2 regions of the Metabacillus sp. SLBN-84 genome follow, and region 1 is predicted to be linked to the other one. Evidence: predicted binding sites of a transcription regulator. Region 1 holds the regulator's gene; the other holds the start of a gene.
What was found. Region 1 encodes Rex, which represses fermentation and respiration genes when NADH is low (regulators of the CRP and FNR family bind a similar motif). Its sites were predicted from a motif close to TTGTGAAATATTTCACAA; they were not measured.
Positions count from the first base shown of each region.

Region 2: the regulator Rex is predicted to act here: its motif matches at 1,847-1,864, upstream of RKD52_RS02930 (L-lactate dehydrogenase).

Region 1 is NZ_JBRJIP010000005.1:9,549-13,971, reverse strand. It holds gene RKD52_RS21220 (CPBP family intramembrane glutamic endopeptidase) at 1-408, shown strand, start outside; gene RKD52_RS21215 (YdiK family protein) at 411-608, shown strand; gene tatC (twin-arginine translocase subunit TatC) at 633-1,382, opposite strand; gene RKD52_RS21205 (twin-arginine translocase TatA/TatE family subunit) at 1,401-1,580, opposite strand; gene RKD52_RS21200 (redox-sensing transcriptional repressor Rex) at 1,598-2,239, opposite strand; gene moaC (cyclic pyranopterin monophosphate synthase MoaC) at 2,236-2,751, opposite strand; gene RKD52_RS21190 (ABC-F family ATP-binding cassette domain-containing protein) at 2,905-4,423, shown strand, end outside.
Region 2 is NZ_JBRJIP010000001.1:595,452-599,874, forward strand. It holds gene RKD52_RS02925 (heavy metal translocating P-type ATPase) at 1-471, shown strand, start outside; gene RKD52_RS02930 (L-lactate dehydrogenase) at 859-1,824, opposite strand; gene RKD52_RS02935 (ammonium transporter) at 2,188-3,453, shown strand; gene RKD52_RS02940 (DUF294 nucleotidyltransferase-like domain-containing protein) at 3,478-4,423, shown strand, end outside.

The DNA.
Region 1 (4,423 bases):
CTCGGAATCCAGGGAGAGTCAGAAAATACGCAGATTATCATGGAAGTATTAAAGGTTACGCCTCTTCTTATCCTCGTCACTTCCATTATCGGACCGATATTAGAGGAAATCATTTTCAGAAAGATTCTGTTCGGCGCTCTCTATCAGCGCATGAATTTCTTCCTTTCGGCTTTGATCAGTTCAATCGTTTTTGCGCTTGTGCACGGTGAGCCGCAGCATCTGCTCCTGTACGGATCAATGGGCTTTGTCTTTGCTTTCCTGTATATCCGGACAAAGCGCCTGCTCGTACCGATCTTTGCACATGTCGCCATGAATACACTGGTCGTGCTGCTGCAGTCGAACCGCGAACAGATTGAAGAAATGATGAAGAATGCGGAACAAATGCAATTTATTTTTGGAGGCATGTAAGAATGAGAACAAGCCCGGTATCGATGGGAATTTTCTACTTGGCAATGGGCATCCTGTTTACCTATCTTGCGGTAAACAGCTCGGAAAACGGGCTATGGTCTTTTCCGACCATCCTGCTGATGCTGATTGCAACATTTGATCTTGGAGTGGCATTCCGAATGTTTACTCTTTCGTATAAAGTAAAAACGAAGAAAAAATAGGAAGAAGGGTAATCCGGCAGCGGATTACCCTTCTTTATTTTCTTCCTCAAACTGTGTTTTCTGTGCTTTCCGGTAGGCAAATCTTGAGACGAAAATACTGACTTCATACAAAATGAAAAGCGGAACAGACACCATGAGATGCGAGACAATCTCCGGAGGTGTGATGAGCGCTGCGATGACAAGCAGAATGAAGTATGCGTATTTCCTCACCTTTGACAGGAACATCGGCGTGACAATCCCGAGCCTTGTCAAAAACATGATGACAACCGGCAGCTGAAACAGCAGTCCGAACGGTATGGTGAGCTGAATGAGAAACTGAAAATACTCGTTAATCCCGATGACCTGGTTAATATCAAGATCATTTGACAGCTGCTCCATAAAATCAACCACGAATGGAAACAGCAGGAAATACGAAAAGCTCAGACCGGCCAGAAACAGCCCGATGCTAATCGGGATATAGCTGAGCGTGACACGTCTTTCTTTTTCGTAAAGCCCCGGACTTACGAAGGCCCACAGCTGATAAAGAATGACCGGTGACGTCAGGATAAAGGCGATGATAAAGGTAAACTGCATGTAGACCATGATCGGATCTGTCATGCGGAATGAATTAAGCGTCAAATTCTCAGCTTCTGTCGTATGCTGCAGATAAATAATGATCGGCTTTGCGAGTAAGAAGCCGGCAATCACAGCGAGAAACAGGAAAAAGACCGTAATGATGATCCGTTTTCTGAGCTCGGCAATGTGATCGATGACCGACATGTCGTTTTGTTTCATAACTGCTTTCATCCTATCTTACTTCTCTTCCTTCTTTTTGTCTTCCTCATCGTCATCTGCAAGCCCTTTTGTGGCAGACTTGAACTCGCGCAGCGAATTTCCCAGCGCTTTTCCAAGTTCCGGAAGCTTCTTTGGACCAAAGATTAATAAAGCAGCAAAAACGATCAGCAGCAGACTTCCAAATCCTATGTTCGGCATGGTTTTCACCTCTTTCTTTATGCGTTCGGGTAATGTTTCAAAAAGTAGACGAGCGACTGCAGCTCAACGGCAAGATCAATATGGTGAATTCTGATTTCCTCCGGCACATTCAGTCTTGCCGGTGTGAAGTTCAAAATGCCTTTAATGCCCTTTGCAATCAGTCTGTCTGTAATCGCCTGGGCAGCCTGGGCAGGGACCGTCAAGATCGCAACGGTCACATCCTCAGGCAGGTGCTCTTCCATGTTATCAAGATGATAGATCGGCACGTCGCCAATTTCGGTGCCGATTTTGTTCTCATCCACATCAAACGCCAGTGAAATCAGCGTATTGTTGTTTTTCGTGAAGTTATAATGAAGGAAAGCTGTACCGAGATTTCCTACTCCAATCAGCGTAACCTTTGTGACCTCGTCCTGATCAAGCGTCTTTCTGAAAAAAGACAGCAGGTAATTGACGTTGTAGCCATATCCTTTTTTCCCTAGAGCTCCAAAGTAGGAAAAGTCTCTTCGGATGGTCGCGGAATCGACCTTCACGGCATCACTCAGTTCAGCTGATGACACCCGCTGCTTTCCTGAGGCATGCAGGTTTTTTAAGAACCTGTAGTATAAAGGCAGACGTTTTGCCGTCGCCTGCGGAATTTTGGATTGTTCAATGTTGTTCACGTTCTAACCCCCACATTCAAAGATGCAGATTTATCTCTCTTGTAATCCCCATTTTTCCCGCCGGTTTTTTGAGATAAGTACGTCGGACCGATTACCAGTCCCTTGTCTAAAGCCTTGCACATATCATAAACCGTCAGTGCACAGACAGAAGCGGAAGTTAGCGCTTCCATTTCAACACCTGTACTTCCTTTTGTTTTGACTGCAGCATGTATGACAAGGCGGGCTTGTCCCTCGTCTTTTTCCCAGTCAAATGAGATATCGATTCCTTTAAGCGGGATCGGGTGGCACATCGGAATGATGTTCCATGTGTTCTTAGCAGCCATAATGCCGGCTACCTGCGCAACAGCAAGCACGTCGCCTTTTTCAAGCTGCTGGTTTACGATTTTCTCATGCACATCGATGCTCATGATGACGCTTGAAATCGCTTCGGCTGTGCGGACTGTTTCATTTTTTTCGGATATATCAACCATCCTGGCTCTGCCCTGCTGGTTAAAATGAGTAAAATTTGACATCTTTTTACGCCCCTCATACCTAGACTATACACTATTTTTACAAATCTGTCTTTTTACTTATTGTGACAAATACAAGCATCCGGAGGCCCCAATCATTGCGGGCACCCCGCGGATAAGCTACACTTAACCTATCATAGCATGAGGTGAAAAGACATGATTTTGCTGCAAATTAACCAGCTGACAAAATATTTTGCTGCTGATCTTATATTATCGAACATTAAACTTGAAGTACAAACGCGCGACAAGATTGCACTCGTCGGCCGCAACGGCGCCGGAAAATCAACGCTCCTGAAGATTATCGCGGGACAGCTTTCCTATGAATCAGGAGAAATCATCAAGCCTAAGGATGTCCGGATCGGCTATCTGGCCCAGGATACCGGCCTTGAATCCGAGCTTTCCATCTGGGATGAAATGAATTCCGTTTTCCAGCCTCTTAAGGATATGGAAAAAACGATGCGCAGCCTAGAGATGAAAATGGCTGAAACAGACCCTTCAGAACGGGAATTTCAGCAGCTGCTGAATGAATACGACCGTCTTCAGGTTGAATTTAAAGAAAAAGGCGGCTATCAATATGAAGCAGTCATCCGTTCTGTTCTTCACGGACTCGGCTTTGCTGACTTTGACATCTCAACACCGATCCAGCGTTTGAGCGGAGGCCAGAAAACACGCCTTGCCCTTGGTAAGCTGCTTTTGACAAGCCCTGATCTGCTCGTGCTGGATGAACCGACGAACCATCTGGATATCGCAACGCTGTCCTGGCTTGAGCAATACCTGCAGGGTTACAGCGGTGCCATTCTAATCGTATCCCATGACCGGTACTTCCTTGATAAGGTTGTCAACCAGGTGTATGAGATTTCAAGGCACTCCAGCAGAAAGTACATCGGCAACTATAGCCGCTACCTCGAGCAGGCCGCTGAAAACTATGAACGCGAGCTTAAATTATTTGAAAAACAGCAGGATGAAGTGGCGAAGCTGAAGGATTTTATCCAGCGGAACATGGCAAGAGCATCAACAACAAAGCGCGCGCAAAGCCGTCAGAAAAAACTGCAGCGCATGGATTTGATGGACAGGCCGCTTGGGGATGAGAAGTCTGCCCACTTTAAATTTGATATCGAGCGGCAGAGCGGAAATGATGTTTTAAAAGCGAATGATATCGCTGTTTCCTATGATGGAACGAATCCGATCATTTCAAATGTCTCTTTTTCCGTTTCACGGGGTGACAGCATCGCGCTCGTCGGGCCGAACGGAGTCGGAAAGTCGACACTCCTGAAAACGATCATTGAAAGACTTGCTCCACTAAAAGGGTCATTTCAGCTTGGATCCGGCGTCAAGATCGGCTATTACGATCAGGAGCAGGCGAATCTTACGTCGAATAAACGAGTCCTTGATGAGCTGTGGGATGACTACCCGATGCTAACAGAAAAGGAAATCCGCACCGTGCTTGGAAACTTCCTCTTTTCCGGTGACGATGTCCTGAAAAATGTCTCCACATTAAGCGGCGGGCAGAAAGCAAGACTTGCCCTTGCGAAGCTGATGCTGCAAAAAGCCAATCTGCTCATTCTGGATGAGCCGACAAACCACCTTGATCTCGACAGCAAGGAAGTGCTTGAAAACGCACTGATTGATTACCCGGGGACCATCCTGTTTGTTTCCCATGACCGGTATTTCATCA
Region 2 (4,423 bases), on a different contig from region 1:
GACCATGCAGCAACTGCTGAAGCGGTGGGCAGACAGCTCGGCGTTTCGGATATAAAAGCGGACCTCCTTCCGGAAGATAAATTAACAGCCGTTAAAGATGTGCAGCAGACCTGTGGCAAGACCGCTATGGTGGGTGACGGAGTAAACGATGCTCCTGCTCTTGCAGCAGCTTCAGTAGGAATAGCCATGGGCGGAGCCGGAACCGATACGGCGCTTGAAACAGCGGACGTAGCGCTGATGGGAGATGACTTGAAGAAGCTGCCGTTTGCCATTGACTTAAGCCGCAGAACCCTTGTCATCATCAAGCAGAACATCGCGTTTGCACTCGGCCTTAAGCTCCTCGCGCTGCTTCTTGTCATTCCCGGCTGGCTGACCCTCTGGATCGCCATTTTCGCAGATATGGGAGCAACCCTGCTTGTGACAGCCAACGGCTTGCGTCTATTAAGAGTAAAAGAAAAAAGAGACAGCTAGATTGGAAGAACACGGACCTTACGGGGTTCGTGTTTTTTTTGGTGGAATAAGTGCCGAGCCCATTCTTTCGGGAATATATGACCCTTAAGAGGTCTTCGTCATGTCTGGCGGTCACAAACTTCTGCCTATATGACTCTTCAGACATTCCCGCCGCAGCTGAAGGTAACAATCCATGCCCCTTATGCCCCTTCAGACGTTTCTGCCGCAACTGAAGGTATCAATCCATGCCCCTTATGCCCCTTCAGACAATTACACCGCAGCTAAAGGGAACAATCCAATCTCTAATCATACTCTCTCTCATTCATCTGCTAAAAAGCTCATATTACAACGCAAAACACTCCGGCTTCCCAAGAGCCGGAGTGCTTCAGTCTTCCTCGCTTTTTTTCCTTAAGCAGGTGCATCTCCCGGCCAAAACGGAGCCAGGATCTCCTTCAGCACCCCTGCGCTGTGCCGGAACTTGCTCTGTTCGTCTGCGCTTAAGTCAAGCTCTACGATTTCCCTGATGCCGTCGCGGTTAATAACGGCGGGCACACCGATGTAAACATCAGATTCGCCGTATTGTCCGTCGAGACGTGCAGAAACGGTGAGCACGCAATTTTCGTTATGAAAGATGGCTCTTGTGATGCGGACAAGGCCCATGGCAATGCCGTAATACGTGGCGCCTTTTCTCTCAATAATCTGATAGGCTGCATCGCGCACATTTTTAAAAATCTCATCCAGGTCTTCTTTTTTATAAGTGCTGTTTCGTTCAATCATTTTCATAACAGGTATGCCTCCGACGTCCGCAGTGCTGTAGACAGGCAGCTCGCTGTCTCCGTGCTCGCCGATGATGTAGGCGTGAACGTTGTTCGGAGCAATTTTAAAGTAATCTCCAAGCAGGTAGCGGAATCTGGATGTATCAAGGATTGTCCCTGAACCAATTACTTTTTCCTGAGGCAGTCCGCTGTATTTCCATGTAGCATACGTGAGAATATCGACGGGATTTGTTGCAACGAGAAAAATGCCGTCAAACCCTGATTGCATGACACTCTCGGTAATTTCTTTGAAAATCTTCAGGTTTTTTGAAACAAGGTCAAGGCGTGTTTCGCCTTTCTTCTGGTTGGCGCCTGCACAAATAACAACAAGGTCTGCGTGTTTGCAATCTTCATAGTTTCCGAGTCTGATGGCAGTCGGATTCGGAGCAAAGACTTTTCCGTGATTCAGATCCATGACATCTCCAAGGGCTTTTTCGGCATTCGCGTCAATCAGAATCAGTTCATCTGCTATTCCCTGATTCATAAGAGCAAACGCATAGCTTGATCCTACAAATCCGGTTCCTACAAGCACTACACGGTTTATTTTTTCCTGTGCCACAGTGCAACACCCTCCCGTTATTATGTGAAAAACTTCACAATATAATTTTACCTTAAAAAGGGAAAAATGTCCATAGGAAAAGCATAGCCGACCGTTTAGCCCTGACAGGCAGAAAAGAAATCCCCGGAAAAGTCCGGTTTTGACTTTTTCGGGGATTTTGTTCTCACGGAAGGGCTGGGAGGCGGAGCCGGACAATTCCCGTTATGAAAATATAGGTCAATTCATCGATGTTAGGATTTATGACATGATTTACAGAAAACTGGTTGACAACAATTAATATTCAGATAGAATAAAGAATAATAGTTTAATGTTATATTTTATAACATCTAATGTAAGGTAAAAACCATCAGGGAGGACATTCAATTGGATTCGGTGTATTTATTAAACAGTTTATGGGTGGTGCTGGGTGCCATTCTTGTCATACTTATGCAGGGAGGATTTATTCTGCTTGAAGCGGGCTCGACCAGAATGAAAAATGCAGGACATATTGCAGGGAAAACGATCTTTACGTTTGGTCTTGCATCGCTTATCTTCTGGGCGGTTGGATTCGGATTTATTTTCGGTGACAACTCCAATTTCTTTGTTGGACTGTCTCATTTTTTCTACTCAGGATATGAGCTTGAGGGGATGAATTTATCATCATCTGTTTTCTTTCTTTTTCAGCTTGCATTCGCAGGAATTGCGATTACCATTGCTCTTGGCGGATTTGCTGAGCGCGCGAAACTCTCAGTTTATCTTGTGTTCACTGTGCTGTTTTCGGCGCTGGTGTATCCTGTAGTCGCTCACTGGATTTGGGGAGGCGGATGGCTTGCAGAGCACGGCAAGCAGGACTTTGCCGGTTCCACCGTTGTTCATTTAACAGGTGCTATGGCTGCTTTAGCTGCTACAATTCTGTTAAAGCCCCGCATCGGAAAATTTAATCAGGATGGCTCTGCCAACAATATTTTCGGCCACAACCAGGTCTTTACGGCTCTTGGTGTGCTCGTGCTGTGGATTGGCTGGTTCGGCTTTAATGCCGCAAGTACGCTTGGAGTGGAAGATGGCTTTTTCGGCTATGTGGCTCTTAATACGAATCTTGCGGCTGCTGCAGGCGCGGTTGCAGCTCTCCTTGTTTCATGGGCTGTTCTTGGGAAATCAGATGTTCCGACGATGCTGAACGGGGCACTTGCCGGGCTTGTCGCGATTACCGCTTCATGTGCATTTGTTGAAACGTGGGCAGCTGTTCTAATCGGATTTGTTGCCGGAATTCTAGTTTTTTATAGTGTGAGATTTTTCGAAAAGAAAAGAATAGACGATCCGATCTTTGCCTTATCTGTTCATGGTGCGGCAGGAGTTTGGGGAACCATTTCAACCGGATTCTTTGCAGCACCGGAACTCGCAACTGTCGGAAAGCCGGGACTTTTCTACGGAGGAGGCTTTGAACAGCTTGGCGTCCAGATTATGGGTGTCGGGGTGTCAGGTGCTTATGCCTTCATCGTTTCATTCGTTATTCTTTTCGCAGCGAAAAAGCTGATGGGCGGCCTGCGTGTGACAGAGGAAGAAGAAATTATGGGTCTTGATATGAGTGAGCATGGAAGTTACGGCTATCCTGAAGTATTCTTATCAAAAGAGGATAAGGTCAGCTCGTAATGGAGCGAAAGGGACGTGCGGTTCATGGGAGATAGCTACGGGTCAATCAGGGAGTGGAGAGAGAAAGAGATTCAGAATCATATGTCTGATGCGTATTCGCTGAATGTGTTTCATGACCGGGTCATGCGGGCGGTTTTCGAACGGTCTCTGCAGATTGTGAAGGAGGAGAAAGGGGATCCTCCTTCGCCCTATGCGTGGTTTGTCATGGGGAGTGCAGGGAGGTTTGAACAGGCGGTCGTAAGCGACCAGGATCACGGGATGGTGTATGAAAAAAGCGGTGCAGCTGAAGAGGAATATTTTCTGGCTCTCGGAAGAGAACTATCGGATGGACTTCATGCTGCAGGCTACCCTTATTGCGAAGGAAAAGTGATGAGCTCAAATCCTTTATGGTGCAAGTCGGCAGAAGGATATGAAGGGCAGCTCGACCAATGGATGGAGGATGTCAGCTTTGAATCGATGAGATACCTGCAGATCTTCATTGATGCAAGAACGATGGCGGGAAATGATAAGCTGCTTATCCGTTTAAAGCAAAGAGTGGACAGTTATCAAAAGCAGTCGCCAAAGCTTCTGAAACGGTTTTTGGATACCATCATGCACATCAAACCGTCTGTCGGACCGCTCGGCCAGATCTTTACAGAAAACAGCGGCCATTATCAGGGGTGCCTGAACATTAAACAGGCGGCATTTCTTCCGTATGTCAATGCGGTGAGAATTCTTGCTATTAAAGAAGGGATCATGGAATCCTCCACCCTTGACCGGATAAACGGCCTTTCCCGGCAGGATGAATATAAAAATGAACTTGAAATCTATAAAGACAGTTTTCAGCGATTGCTTCAGTTCCGGATGTCGAATTTAAAGAGAATTAAAGAGTATGATGATGTGCATTATCTGCCCGTACAGGACCTCACCCGGGCGGAAAAGAAGGAACTGAAAACCATTTTAAAAAACGGGAAGAAGCTGCATCACTACG